One region of the Kitasatospora sp. NPDC050543 genome, then DNA from elsewhere that is predicted to be linked to it. Evidence: predicted binding sites of a transcription regulator. Region 1 holds the regulator's gene; the other holds the start of a gene.

Evidence for each region. Region 1 encodes HspR, which represses chaperone genes until heat shock. Its sites were predicted from a motif close to TTGAGNNNNNNNNNCTCAA; they were not measured.
Region 2: lon (endopeptidase La) is a predicted target of HspR. The motif match lies at 3,104-3,122, and genes of this name have one in related genera.

Annotation. Positions count from the first base shown of each region.
Region 1 is NZ_JBITGZ010000006.1:71,083-77,212, reverse strand. It holds gene dnaK (molecular chaperone DnaK) at 1-20, shown strand, start outside; gene grpE (nucleotide exchange factor GrpE) at 17-622, shown strand; gene dnaJ (molecular chaperone DnaJ) at 773-1,930, shown strand; gene ACIBH3_RS09665 (heat shock protein transcriptional repressor HspR) at 1,938-2,453, shown strand; gene ACIBH3_RS09660 (helix-turn-helix domain-containing protein) at 2,539-3,666, shown strand; gene ACIBH3_RS09655 (hypothetical protein) at 3,685-3,945, opposite strand; gene ACIBH3_RS09650 (hypothetical protein) at 4,415-5,041, shown strand; gene ACIBH3_RS09645 (LuxR C-terminal-related transcriptional regulator) at 5,109-6,130, opposite strand, start outside; gene ACIBH3_RS09640 (LuxR C-terminal-related transcriptional regulator) at 6,130-6,130, opposite strand, start outside.
Region 2 is NZ_JBITGZ010000001.1:117,111-123,240, forward strand. It holds gene ACIBH3_RS00485 (GtrA family protein) at 1-311, opposite strand, end outside; gene lon (endopeptidase La) at 688-3,081, opposite strand; gene ACIBH3_RS00495 (rhomboid-like protein) at 3,374-4,150, opposite strand; gene ACIBH3_RS00500 (response regulator transcription factor) at 4,728-5,465, shown strand; gene ACIBH3_RS00505 (sensor histidine kinase) at 5,636-6,130, shown strand, end outside.

The DNA.
Region 1 (6,130 bases):
AGGGTGGTGCGACGGCATGACGGAGAAGCCGCAGGGTGCTGAGCCCGGCGACGACTCCGCCGCCGAGGAGGCCGTCATCGCGGCAGCCGAGGAGGCTGCCGCGGCGGGTGGCGCGGAGGATCTGGCCGCGGCCAAGCGTGAGCTGGCCGAGCGGACGGGTGACCTCCAGCGTCTCCAGGCCGAGTACCAGAACTACCGCAAGCGGGTCGAGCGGGACCGTCTGACGGTCCGCGAGATCGCGGTCTCCAACATCCTGGAGTCCCTGATCCCGGTGCTGGACGACATCGGCCGGGCCCGCGAGCACGGCGAGGTGACGGGCGGCTTCAAGTCCGTCTCCGACAACCTGGAGACGGTCGTCGCAAAACTCGGCCTCCAGCAGTTCGGCAAGGAGGGCGAGCCCTTCGACCCGACGATGCACGAGGCCCTGATGCACAGCTACTCCTCGGACGTCACCGAGGACACCTGTGTGCAGATCCTCCAGCCGGGCTACCGGATCGGCGAGCGGATCATCCGCCCGGCGATGGTCGCGGTCGCGGAGCCCCAGCCGGGCACCCAGACCACGGCCGCCCCGGACGCCGAGCCCTCGGAGGCCGACAAGGCTGACGGTGGCGCGGAAAGCTGACAATCTGTGCGCTGCGGAGTCGTACGTCGTCCAGTACGACGGCCGGCTCCGCAGCGCCGTATTGACCGGCTCCGGTCCGGCCGGCAACGGTCCGGCCGGTGCCGGCCCTAGTGACTCTGGCTCGATCGACTGTGGGAGGTGGCGGCAGCCATGAGCGGCAAGGACTACGTGGAGAAGGACTACTACAAGGTCCTCGGCGTGCCCAAGGACGCCACCGCCACCGAGATCAAGAAGACCTACCGCAAGCTGGCACGCGAGTTCCACCCGGACGCCAACACCGGCGACGCCAAGGCGGAGGACCGCTTCAAGGACATCTCCGAGGCCTACGACGTCCTGTCGGACGACAAGCGCCGCAAGGAGTACGACGAGGCCCGCAGCCTGTTCGCCAACGGCGGGTACCGGGCCGGCGGCGGCCCGGGCGCCGGCAGCTACAGCTTCGACTTCGGTGACCTCTTCACCGGCACGCAGACCACCGGCGCGGGCGGCGGCGGCATCGGCGACGTGTTCGGCGGCTTGTTCGGCCGCGGTGGCCGGCAGGCCCAACCGCGCCGCGGCGCCGACGTCGAGACCGAGGTCACCCTCAGCTTCGAGGAGGCCGTGGACGGCGCGACCGTCCCGCTGCGGATGACCAGCCAGGCCCCCTGCCGGACCTGCACCGGCACCGGTGCCAAGAGCGGCACCACCCCGCGGGTCTGTCCGACCTGCGTCGGCGCCGGGACGGTCAGCCGGGGCCAGGGCGCGTTCGCGCTCTCCGAGCCCTGCCGGGACTGCAAGGGCCGCGGCATGATCGTCGACGACCCGTGCCCCGACTGCCACGGCAGCGGCCGGGCCAGCTCGGCCCGCACCATGCAGGTGCGCATCCCGGCCGGCGTGCAGGACTCCCAGCGCATCCGGCTCAAGGGCAAGGGCGCCCAGGGCGAGCGCGGCGGCCAGCCCGGCGACCTGTACGTCACCGTGCACGTCGACCCGCACCCCGTGTTCGGCCGCAAGGCCGACAACCTGACGGTCACCGTGCCGGTCTCCTTCCCAGAGGCCGCGCTGGGCGGCACCATCGAGGTGCCGACACTCAACGGGCCGTCGGTGAAACTCAAGCTGCCCGCCGGGAGCGCCAACGGCCTCACCCTGCGGGCCCGTGGCAAGGGCGCCACCCGTAAGGACGGCACCCGCGGGGACCTGCTGGTCACCGTGGAGGTCGTGGTACCGAAGCACGTCACCGGCGACGCGCTGTCGGCCCTGGAGCAGTACCGCGAGGCCACGGCCTCGGAGGACCCGCGGGCCGCCCTGTTCCGGGCGGCGGAGGGAGCGTGAGCACCAGATGAACCGTGACTCGATCGGCGTCGGACTCGGCGAGGGCCTGCCAGGCGGCCCCCGTGTCGGGCGGGGAGCACCGGCCGGTGCGGGCGGCCGCGCCTCGCACTACGTCCTCACCGAGGACACCCCGGTCTATGTGATCTCGGTCGCCGCCGAGCTCTCCGGCCTGCACCCGCAGACCCTGCGGCAGTACGACCGGCTCGGACTGGTCTGCCCCGACCGCACGGCCGGGCGCGGCCGGCGCTACTCCGCCCGGGACATCCAGCAGCTGCGCGAGGTACAGCGGCTCTCCCAGGACGAGGGCATCAACCTGGCCGGCATCAAGCGGATCATCGAGCTGGAGAACCAGGTCGCCGCCCTGCAGTCCCGGATCGGCGAACTGGCCGACTCCCTGGAGGGCGCGGCCAGCGCGCTCCAGCAGCGCGAGGCCGCCGTCCACGCCTCCTACCGCCGCGACCTGGTGCCCTACCAGCCGGCCACCCAGTCCAGCGCACTGGTCGTCTGGCGCCCGAAGCGGTAGCGGGCCGGCAGGTTCCACGTACGGGCTGTTGGCGCCCCCCGGACAGCGGGGTGCCAACAGCTCTGGCGCATGCGTAAAGTGCTCGATGGTGAACTGGCGTCCGATGATGGACATCGGATCGGGCTTCCTGAATGATCGTTCAATCGCAGGGCAAGGTCGCCAGAGAGCCTGGAGGACAGGGAGACCGCGGATGAGCGCAACGGGTGGGACAGAGTCCGGGACGGGCCACGAAGAGGTCATCTCGCACGAGGCGCGGGCGCTCTACCTACAGGTTCTCGCCGCCGGGGGCCGGCTAGCGGCCTGCGATCCCGCCGCGGAGCGGTCCAAACAGGAACTCCTCGAACTGGGCCTGCTCATCCCCGACATCGACGATCCGTCGGCCGCGACAATTGCCGATCCGGCCCGAATAGCGGCCCGGCTCAGCAGCCATTGGCAGGATCAGGCCCTTTCGCTGCTCAGCCGCTCGATATCCGCCCCGAAGGCATTCCAGGAACTCAGCCAGGCCTACGGGACGCTCGGTCAGAAAGTCGAGAGCGGCGGGCCGATCGAGTACGTCTACGGAGGCTCCGAGATCAACCAGCGGCTGGAGTGCCTGGTTGAAGGTGCCTCGAAGGAGGTCCTCACCGCCCAGCCGGGCGGCAGTCGGCCACAGGACGCCATCCGCAGGCTCGCCGACCGGGACATCCTGCTGGTGCGCCGCGGTGTCGCACGCCGGACGATCTACCAGCCCAGCGCCCGCTACTCGGCTCCGACCCGGCAGTACGTGGAGCGGATGACCGAGCAGGGCGCCGAGGTCAGAACGCTCGCCGAGCCGTTCACCCGGCTGATCGTCGTCGACCGGGAGGTCGCGGTGATACCGGCTCAGGGTGACAACGCCAGAGCAGCCTTCATTCACGACCCCGCAGTCGCCGCCTATCTCACCGAGTCCTTCGAAGGACTCTGGAGCCGGTCGATTCCCTTTCCCGGCGCCACCGAAGTCCCCCAGGAAGTCATCTCAAGGCTTCGCATAAAGATCCTCAGGATGATGATCCAGGGTGTGGGCCACCGGGTCATCGCCAGAAGCCTGGGGATCAGCGAGCGAACACTCGCCCGGCATATCGCCGAGTTCCGCGAGGAGTACGACTCCGAGACGCTCTTCCAGCTCGGCTGGCGGATGGCGCAGCATCCTCCGCACCTCATCGACACCGAAGAGGGCCCTGCGATCCAGGGCTGACGGCCGGCCTCGGTCCGGCTAGTTCCCCCAGTGCCAGTCCTCCATCGTCGTCACCACGAGGGTCTGGGCCGGCAGCGCCTCGTTGGCGACAGCCTGGCCCCAGTGCCAGTCGGCCAGGACCACCGAGTCGGAACTGGAATCGCTGTCCACGCGGACCGTGCCCGACCCGGTCACCACCGCGCCACCCCAGTGCCAGTCGTCCGGAGACGACGCAGTGACGGCCGCAAGGACTGCGGCGGCCGCCAGTGCGCGGATCAAGGCGCGGGGTACACGTCGCATGTCACGACTCCTTGTCATGTATCTGCTATAACCGATGGTGCACGCATGCCACCCACAGCAGTCCTCAGGCGCGTTGCAGCGAAGAGCGGTGCGCAAGTCATCAAAGCCTGACCGGCAGGGCCACGCAAACGTCTGTCCGGCAAAGAGAGTGTCATTCTCTTGCCAGGCAGAAACATGACACCCGTTCGATGAAACTCTCCGGGCCGGTCCAGGCCCCAGATCGTCACGGTGTCATCTGTCTGCCAGACATGCAGATGCCACCCCCATCCGGTGGACGGCCTGCGGTGCCTGCCGAGACGATCAGTGCACACCCCATCGGTATTTGGGGTGGACATCACTGGAAATGCACATTTCAACAACTCATCGAGCGCCCCCGACTCGACGAGCAGCAGCCGTACACCCCCCTCCAAGACCACATCGCCCGCTGGGACTCGGCACTGCCCCGGTCGGCCATTCCACGGAGTCGACAATGAGCGATCGACACTCTCCCCTCGGTGCGTCCTCGGCCACCGAAGGCCGACGAGCCCGCGTGTTCCTGGCCGCGCCGCTGATGCGGCTGACCGGACCGGCCGACAGCGTGGTGACCCTGGCCAGCCGTACCCGCCTCACCACCCTGCGCTCCACGCTGCTGCGCAGCGGCGCCGCCGTGTACAGCGCCCACCACAGCGACGCCTGGTCGGTGGCCGACCGCGCCCCCGAGCCGCGGGTGCCCTCCGACTTCCGGGCGCTGCAGACCGCCGACCTGGTCTTCGCGTACGTCGGAGCGCCGCTGTCCGCCGGGGTGAGCCTGGAGCTCGGCTGGGCGTCGGCGCTGCGCAAGCCGGTGGTGCTGCTGGTGGACGAGGCGATCACGCACAACCCGCTGATCGCCACCATCGAGCAGGTCGCCCCCGTGCTGCCGCTGGTGTTCGACGACACCTGGTCGCAGGAGGCGCTGCACCACACCGTGGAGACGGCGCTCGACTGGGCCGGCATGGCGCTCTCCCTGCGCGAGGGCTTCTGGACGGCGCCCGGCGAGCAGTTCACCATCCCCCGTCAGCAGCCGCCGGCCGTCGGCCCCTTCGACTACTGGGCCACGGGCGCCGCGACCGGCTGAACCCGCCGAACCCGCCGAACGGGCTGAACCGGCCGCACCGACCGGACCCGCCGAACCCGTCGGGACGTCAGTCACCGGACTCCACCCCGGCTCCCCGCATCTGCCAGCCCAGCTGGAACAACGTCTCGGCGTCGTAGAGCTCGCGCAGCCGCGAGATGTGACCCGCCACGGTGCGCTCGCTCAGCCCGAGGCGGCTCGCGATCGCGCGCTGGGTCAAGCCCTGGGCCAGCAGCCGGCCGGTCTGCTGGTGCACCAGCGGCTCACCGCCGCCCGCGGCGCCCGTCCAGTCCGTCCCCTCGGCCTGCTGCCAGTGCTGTTCGAAGACGCCGACCAGGAAGTCGACCGTCGCCGGGTCCTCGATGAAGGCCGCGCTGGCGTTGTCCGCCCTGGCGGGGATCACGGCGACCGTACGGTCGAAGACCAGCAGGCGCTTGAAAGGCTGGTTCAGCACCCGGATCCGGGCACCCAGCCGGGTCGCCCGGGCCGCGAACTCGGCCGTCGCGGCGTCCGCGCGGGCCGCGGGTTCGTAGATCGAGCGCATCGCACCACCGCGCTCCAGGTAGCGCCGGGTGCGGTCGAGGGAGTCCGCCAGGTGCCTCTCGGGACGGGCGCCGCCGGGCTGCGCGGCCAGGGCCTCCTGGGGGTGGTCCTCGGTCAGCTGGATCACCAGGTGCCGGATCTGTTCCATCCCCTCGATGTGCCGGACCCTGCTGGAGCGGTCCGTCCGCCGCGGAGCCGCGTCGTAGGCCTGGGTCAGCTCGTCGAGCAGCGCGGGCAGCTCCTCCGCCTTGGTGAGCAGCCGGGTGCCGAGGGCCCGCAGGTCCGCGCTGATCCGGCTGCTGACGGCCCGTGGGTTCACCGCGCTGTACGAGGCGTCGGCGATGTTCAGGACGACCAGGCCGAGCTCCAGCAGCCGTTCGACCGTGCCCGCGTCCCCCGGCTCGACGTCCCGGACGAGGATCCGGCCGCCCTCGCGCAGGATCTCGCGGTAGAGCTCGCGCGCGGCCAGGTCGGGCAGCGTCGTGCCGGGCAGGCCCGGTACCAGTTCGGCGGGCCCGGGCGCCTCGCCGGCGGGCGGGAGCCCGTGGT
Region 2 (6,130 bases), on a different contig from region 1:
TCGTTGACGGCGATCGCGACGGCACTGACCCCGAAGAAGAGGACCATCTCGCGCTGGCGGCCCTTCGCCCGGAAGGACCACTGCCGGTTCAGGACGTACGACAGCGCGGTGGCGATCACGGTGGCGACGGTCAGTGCCACCACGGGCTTGTGCTCCAGCACGGTGAGCTTCAGCGACAGGTTGATCACCATCGTCAGCGCGAAGCAGGTGCCCCCGACCAGCAGGAACTTCACGAGTTCGCGGTGCCGCACCAGGAACGGTCGCACTCCGGCCGGGACTCTGGCCAGGACTCGCTGGGTGGGGGACGGCATCTTGGCAGTGTCGCACGACGGGGGCTTGTTCCTTCTTTGGGCGCCCGCTCGCCTCCGGGGCGCTCTTGTCCGGCGCCGACACTCGGCGCTCCGGCACTCGCTTCGCTCGCTTGTCGCTCCTCCCTTTCGGCACCGGCGCGCCCCTTCGGCTCGGGGCGCGATCGGCGGGGGTGGGCGTCAAGGCGCCGGGGCGCTCGGGGCGCGGCCGGCGGCGTGAGCGTCAAGACGTGGGAGCGGGGCGAGGCGGGGCTGACGGTCGTCGCTCCGGCACTCGCTTGGCTCGCTTGTCGCTCCTCCCTTTCGGCACCCGGGCGCGGCGGCGCCCGGCGGGGTCCGCTGGGATCCCGCCGGGCGCCGTTGTGCGCCGCCGCGGGCGCTACGCCGCGACCAGCATGTCCGCCGGTTCCAGAGCCAGCGTCAGCACCTCGCGCACGTCGGCCACCGGATGGACCGTCAGCCGCTCCAGCACCTCGGCCGGGACGTCGTCGAGGTCCGGCTCGTTGCGCTTGGGGATGATCACCGTGGTGACCCCGGCGCGGTCGGCGGCGAGCAGCTTCTGCTTCACCCCGCCTATCGGCAGCACCCGGCCGGTCAGCGACACCTCACCCGTCATCGCGACGTCCGTGCGCACCTTGCGCCCGGAGAGCAGCGAGGCCAGCGCGGTGGTCATGGTGATTCCGGCACTCGGCCCGTCCTTGGGCACGGCCCCGGCCGGTACGTGCAGGTGCACGCCCCGGTCGCGCAGCGAGGTGACCGGCAGCTCCAGCTCGGCGCCGCGCGAGCGCAGGTAGGAGAGCGCGATGTGCGCGGACTCCTTCATCACGTCGCCCAGCTGCCCGGTCAGGGTGAGCCCGGTGCCGCCGGTCTCGGCGTCGGCGAGCGAGGCCTCGATGTAGAGGACGTCGCCGCCGGCGCCCGTCACCGCCAGGCCGGTGGCCACGCCGGGGACGGCGGTGCGCCGCTCGGCGGGTTCCTGGGCCGCCTCCGGTACGTGGTGCGGGCGGCCGATCAGGGCCCGCAGGTCGTCGGGGCCGATCACCACCGGCAGCTCGCGCTCACCGAGCTCGCTCTGCGCGGCGATCTTCCGCAGCACCCGGGCGATCGAGCGCTCCAGACTGCGTACGCCCGCCTCCCGGGTGTACTCGCCCGCCAGCCGGCGCAGCGCCGCCTCGTCGAGCGTGACCTCCTCGGGTTTCAGGCCGGCCCGCTCCAGCTGCCGGCCCAGCAGGTGGTCCCGGGCGATGACGATCTTGTCGTCCTCGGTGTAGCCGTCCAGGCGGACCAGCTCCATCCGGTCGAGCAGCGGCTCGGGGATGGCCTCCAGCACGTTGGCGGTGGCGAGGAAGACCACGTCGGAGAGGTCCAGCTCGACCTCCAGGTAGTGATCGCGGAAGGTGTGGTTCTGCGCCGGGTCCAGCACCTCCAGCAGGGCGGCCGCAGGGTCTCCCCGGTAGTCGGAGCCGACCTTGTCGATCTCGTCGAGCAGCACCACCGGGTTCATCGAGCCGGCCTCCCGGATCGCCCGGACGACGCGGCCGGGCAGGGCCCCGACGTAGGTGCGCCGGTGGCCGCGGATCTCCGCCTCGTCCCGGACGCCGCCGAGCGCGACCCGGACGAACTTGCGGCCCATCGCCCGGGCCACGGACTCGCCGAGCGAGGTCTTGCCGACGCCCGGCGGGCCGACCAGCGCCAGCACCGCACCGCCGCGCCGCCCGCCGACCAGGCCGAGGCCCTGCTCCTCGCGCCGCTTGCGCACGGCCAGGTACTCGACGATGCGGTCCTTGACGTCGTCCAGGCCCGCGTGGTCGGCGTCCAGCACCGCGCGGGCGCCGGCGATGTCGTACGCGTCCTCGGTGCGCTCGTTCCAGGGCAGTTCGAGGACGGTGTCCAGCCAGGTGCGGATCCAGCTGCCCTCGGGCGACTGGTCGGAGGCGCGCTCCAGCTTGTCGACCTCCTTGAGGGCGGCCTCGCGGACCTTCCCGGGCAGGTCGGCGGCCTCGACCCGGGCGCGGTAGTCGCCCTCCTCGTCGGCCGGCTCGCCGTTCAGCTCGGCCAGCTCCTTGCGGACGGCCTCCAGCTGGCGGCGGAGCAGGAACTCCTTCTGCTGCTTGGCGACCCCCTCCTCGACGTCCTTGCGGATGGTGTCGTTGACCTCCTCCTCCGCGAGGTGGTCGCGCAGCAGGGTCAGCGCGTACTCCAGGCGGGCGATCTGGTCCGCCTCCAGGAGCACCTTGAGCTTCTGCTCGGCGGTCGCGAACGGCGCGTAGCCGATGTTGTCGGCGAGCTCGCCGACGCCCTCGATCTGGGCCACCCGGTCGACGATCTGCCAGGCGCCGCGCTTGCGCAGCCACTGGGTGGAGAGGGTCTTGTACTCCTTGACCAGCTCGGCGGCCCTGGCGGGCAGCGGCTGGCCGACGGCGGACTCCCGGAACGGGGCCGTCTCCACCCAGAGCGCGGCGCCGGGGCCCGTGGTGCCGACCCCGATCCTGACCCGGCGCACGGCGCGGACCAGCGCGGCCGGATCCCCGTCGGCGAGCCGGCCGACCTGCTCGATGGTGGCCAGCGTGCCGGCCGCCGCGTACGAGCCGTCCACCCGCGGGACCAGCAGGACCTGGGGCTTGGCCGAGCCGGCCGCAGCCGACCTGGCGGCCTCGACGGCGGCGCGCACCTCGGTGTCGGACAGGTCCAGCGGGACGACCATGCCCGGCAGGACGACCTCGTCGTCCAGCGGCAGTACGGGCAGGGTGAGCGGTGTGGACGTCGATGCCATGATCTCTCCCCAGTCAGCGAACTTGAGTTGACCTGACTAAGGTTTGGCGGGCACCGGTTGTTCCCCGGCAATTGTTCGCCGTGAGCGAAAGGACGAATGCGCAGGCGAGAGGGCCTCTGAAGGCTCCCTGGACGGACCTTCGAGGGGGGCCGGGAGCAGGCCCGAGGGGCGAGGCGCCGGGCAACGCCCGACGAGGCGTGCGACGGAGACCACCGGACCCGGCGAGCCCATGGCGCCCGGTGCGCCGGGCCTGACCGGCAGGCCGCCGCACCGGACGTGTCCGGCGTGCCCGCTACGCCCGGTCGAGGACCGCCGCCCGCCCGCGCCGCGCGGACTGCACCCGCTTCGGCCCGCGCGCCCGGGTGGGCCGGCCGGGCCCCCGCCGCAGCCAGCGCCAGAGCGAGATCCCGACCAGCAGCGCGGCGGGGTGCCCCACCCCGGTGACCAGATCCTGGTCGGAGACGATCTGGTCGACGATCATCAGGCCCGCGCCACCCAGCGCCAGCAGCCGCCCGCGCGGACCGAGCAGCCCCGCGAGCGCGCCGAGGCTCGCCAGCACGCCGTAGCTGACGCCGATGTCGAGGGAGTCCAGCGCCTGCGGGTCCAGTCGCCCGGTGCACACCGCGACCAGCACCACCGCCTGCGAGAGCAGGGTGGCGGCCACGTGCCCGGCCGCGAAGACCGCAGCCGCCCGGGCCGACCCCACCCGCCGCTCCAGCGGGGCGACGGTGAAGGCGAACGCCCACAGGTACGGCATCCAGACCGGCCCGGCCACCCAGAAGCCGCTCAGCAGCAGCGCGCGCACCGGGTGGTGCAGCAGGTTGTGCCCGTCCGAGCTGGAGAGCTGCTGGAGGTGGCGCACCAGCTCGGGGTCGGCGAGGCAGGAGAAGCAGGTGGTGGCCGCGAGCACGGCCAGGTATCCGAGGGCGAAGGGGTTGCGGCGTGGCGTCGGCACCCGGCTCAGCACCCAGCCGACCACGCCGATGCGCAGCCCGTACCGCAGCGCGCCGTACGGCGGCCCGGCCGGCGCGGCACCGTCGGGTCCGGGGGCGCGCCCTGGAACCGCCATGCCGCCTCCACTCCGCACCCGTCGCGCGCCGCGCACGATGCGTCCGGTGCCCTGCTCCGCGCCCTCTGACGCCGCCCGCATGGCCGCCGGGATGCCCGGCGGCGAGCTTGTCGTGCTCACGATACGTCCACTACCTGGGAGATACCTGTGTATTGCCCGTGAGGATCACCGGGCGCATGCCCGGAACACGGGCCCGAAGTTGGTCCGGACCAGCGGTCTGTTTACGCACGAGTAGCAATACTTCACGTGAGTCTGCCATCAACTCGACGGCATACGCACAGTTCCAGGGGATATTTTCGCCGGGTAAGGTATCGGCCCGTGCCCTCTCCCGAGCGGCGCGGATCCGGCCACGAGGCCGGTCCACGGGTCGGAAATGTCCGGTCCACCTGCCGGGAAGCACCCGCTGTCCGTACGCTGCGATGTGCGTGAGAGGTGAGCAGCCCACACCTGCGCACCTGTCACGCCGGGCAGGGACGGCGGGCGGCCCGGCACAGTCCACGACGGAACAAGACTACGAGCGGAGCCCCGCCATCCCCACAGATGGCCGGCCCGCAGCCCTGGGGGCGGTGGCGTGACCGTGACAGAAATACAGCAGGACAACAGCAACACCAGCAGCGCGGTGAGCAGCCAGCGCAGAGTGCTGGTCGTGGAGGACGAGCCCACGATCGCCGAGTCGATCGCGGCCCGGCTGGGCGCGGAGGGCTTCAAGGTCGCCGTGGCCCACGACGGCCCGGGCGCCGTCGACGGCTTCCACACCTGGCAGCCCGACCTCGTGGTGCTCGACATCATGCTGCCCGGCTTCGACGGCCTGGAGGTGTGCCGCCGGATCCAGGCGCAGCGCCCGGTCCCGGTGCTGATGCTGACCGCCCGCGACGACGAGACGGACCTGCTGGTCGGCCTCGGGGTCGGCGCGGACGACTACATGACCAAGCCGTTCTCGATGCGCGAGCTGGCGGCCCGGGTGAACGTGCTGCTGCGCCGCGTCGAGCGCGCCCAGCAGGCGGCCAGGACGCCCACGCTCGGCTCGCTGCGCTTCGGCGAACTGGAGATCGACCACGTCCAGCGCCGGGTACGGCTCGCCTCCGGCGACGTCCACCTGACGCCGACCGAGTTCGATCTGCTGGCGTGCCTCGCCGCGCAGCCGCGGGCGGTGCTCACCCGTGAGCAGCTCCTGGCCGAGGTCTGGGACTGGACGGACGCCTCCGGCACCCGCACGGTCGACAGCCACGTGAAGGCGCTGCGCCGGAAGATCGGCGCGAGCTGGATCCGCACCGTGCACGGCGTCGGCTACGCACTGGAGGCACCGGTCGCCTAGCGGCCCGCAACGCACGACCGGCTGGGCCACCGGGGGGCCCATGCCGTCGCACCGCTCGCTCCGAGCACCGCTCGCCGGGCGCCGCTCATCCTGGGCACCACGCGCCCTGAACGCCACGCGTCCCGAGCACCGCTCGTCCCGAGCACCACGGGGGATCAGTCAGAGGACACATGACCTTTCCACAGCAGCGCAACGGGGACACCGAGGGCGCCCGCCCACCGAGCCTGGCCAGTCGGGCCGCGAGCCGCGTCTGGGCCGACATCCGGCCACTGGACCCGGTGCGGTCGATCAAGGGCAAGCTCGCCCTGCTGGTGATCGTCTCGGTCTTCCTGGCCACCGGCATGGTGGTCGTCGCGATCCGGTCGGAGACCCAGATCCGGATCATCATGATCTTCTCGATGATCGCCTCCCTGCTCTTCATGCAGTTCCTCGCCCACGGGCTGACCGCCCCGCTGCGCGACATGACCGCCGCCGCCCGCGCGATGGCCGGCGGCGACTACAGCCGCCGGGTCGAGGTCTCCTCCCGCGACGAGATCGGCGAGCTGGCCGCGACCTTCAACAAGATGGCCGCCGACCTGGAGGCCGCCGACCGTCACCGCCGTGAGCTGGTCGCCAACGTCTCGCACGAGCTGCGCACACCGATCGCCGCGCTGCGCGCCGTGCTG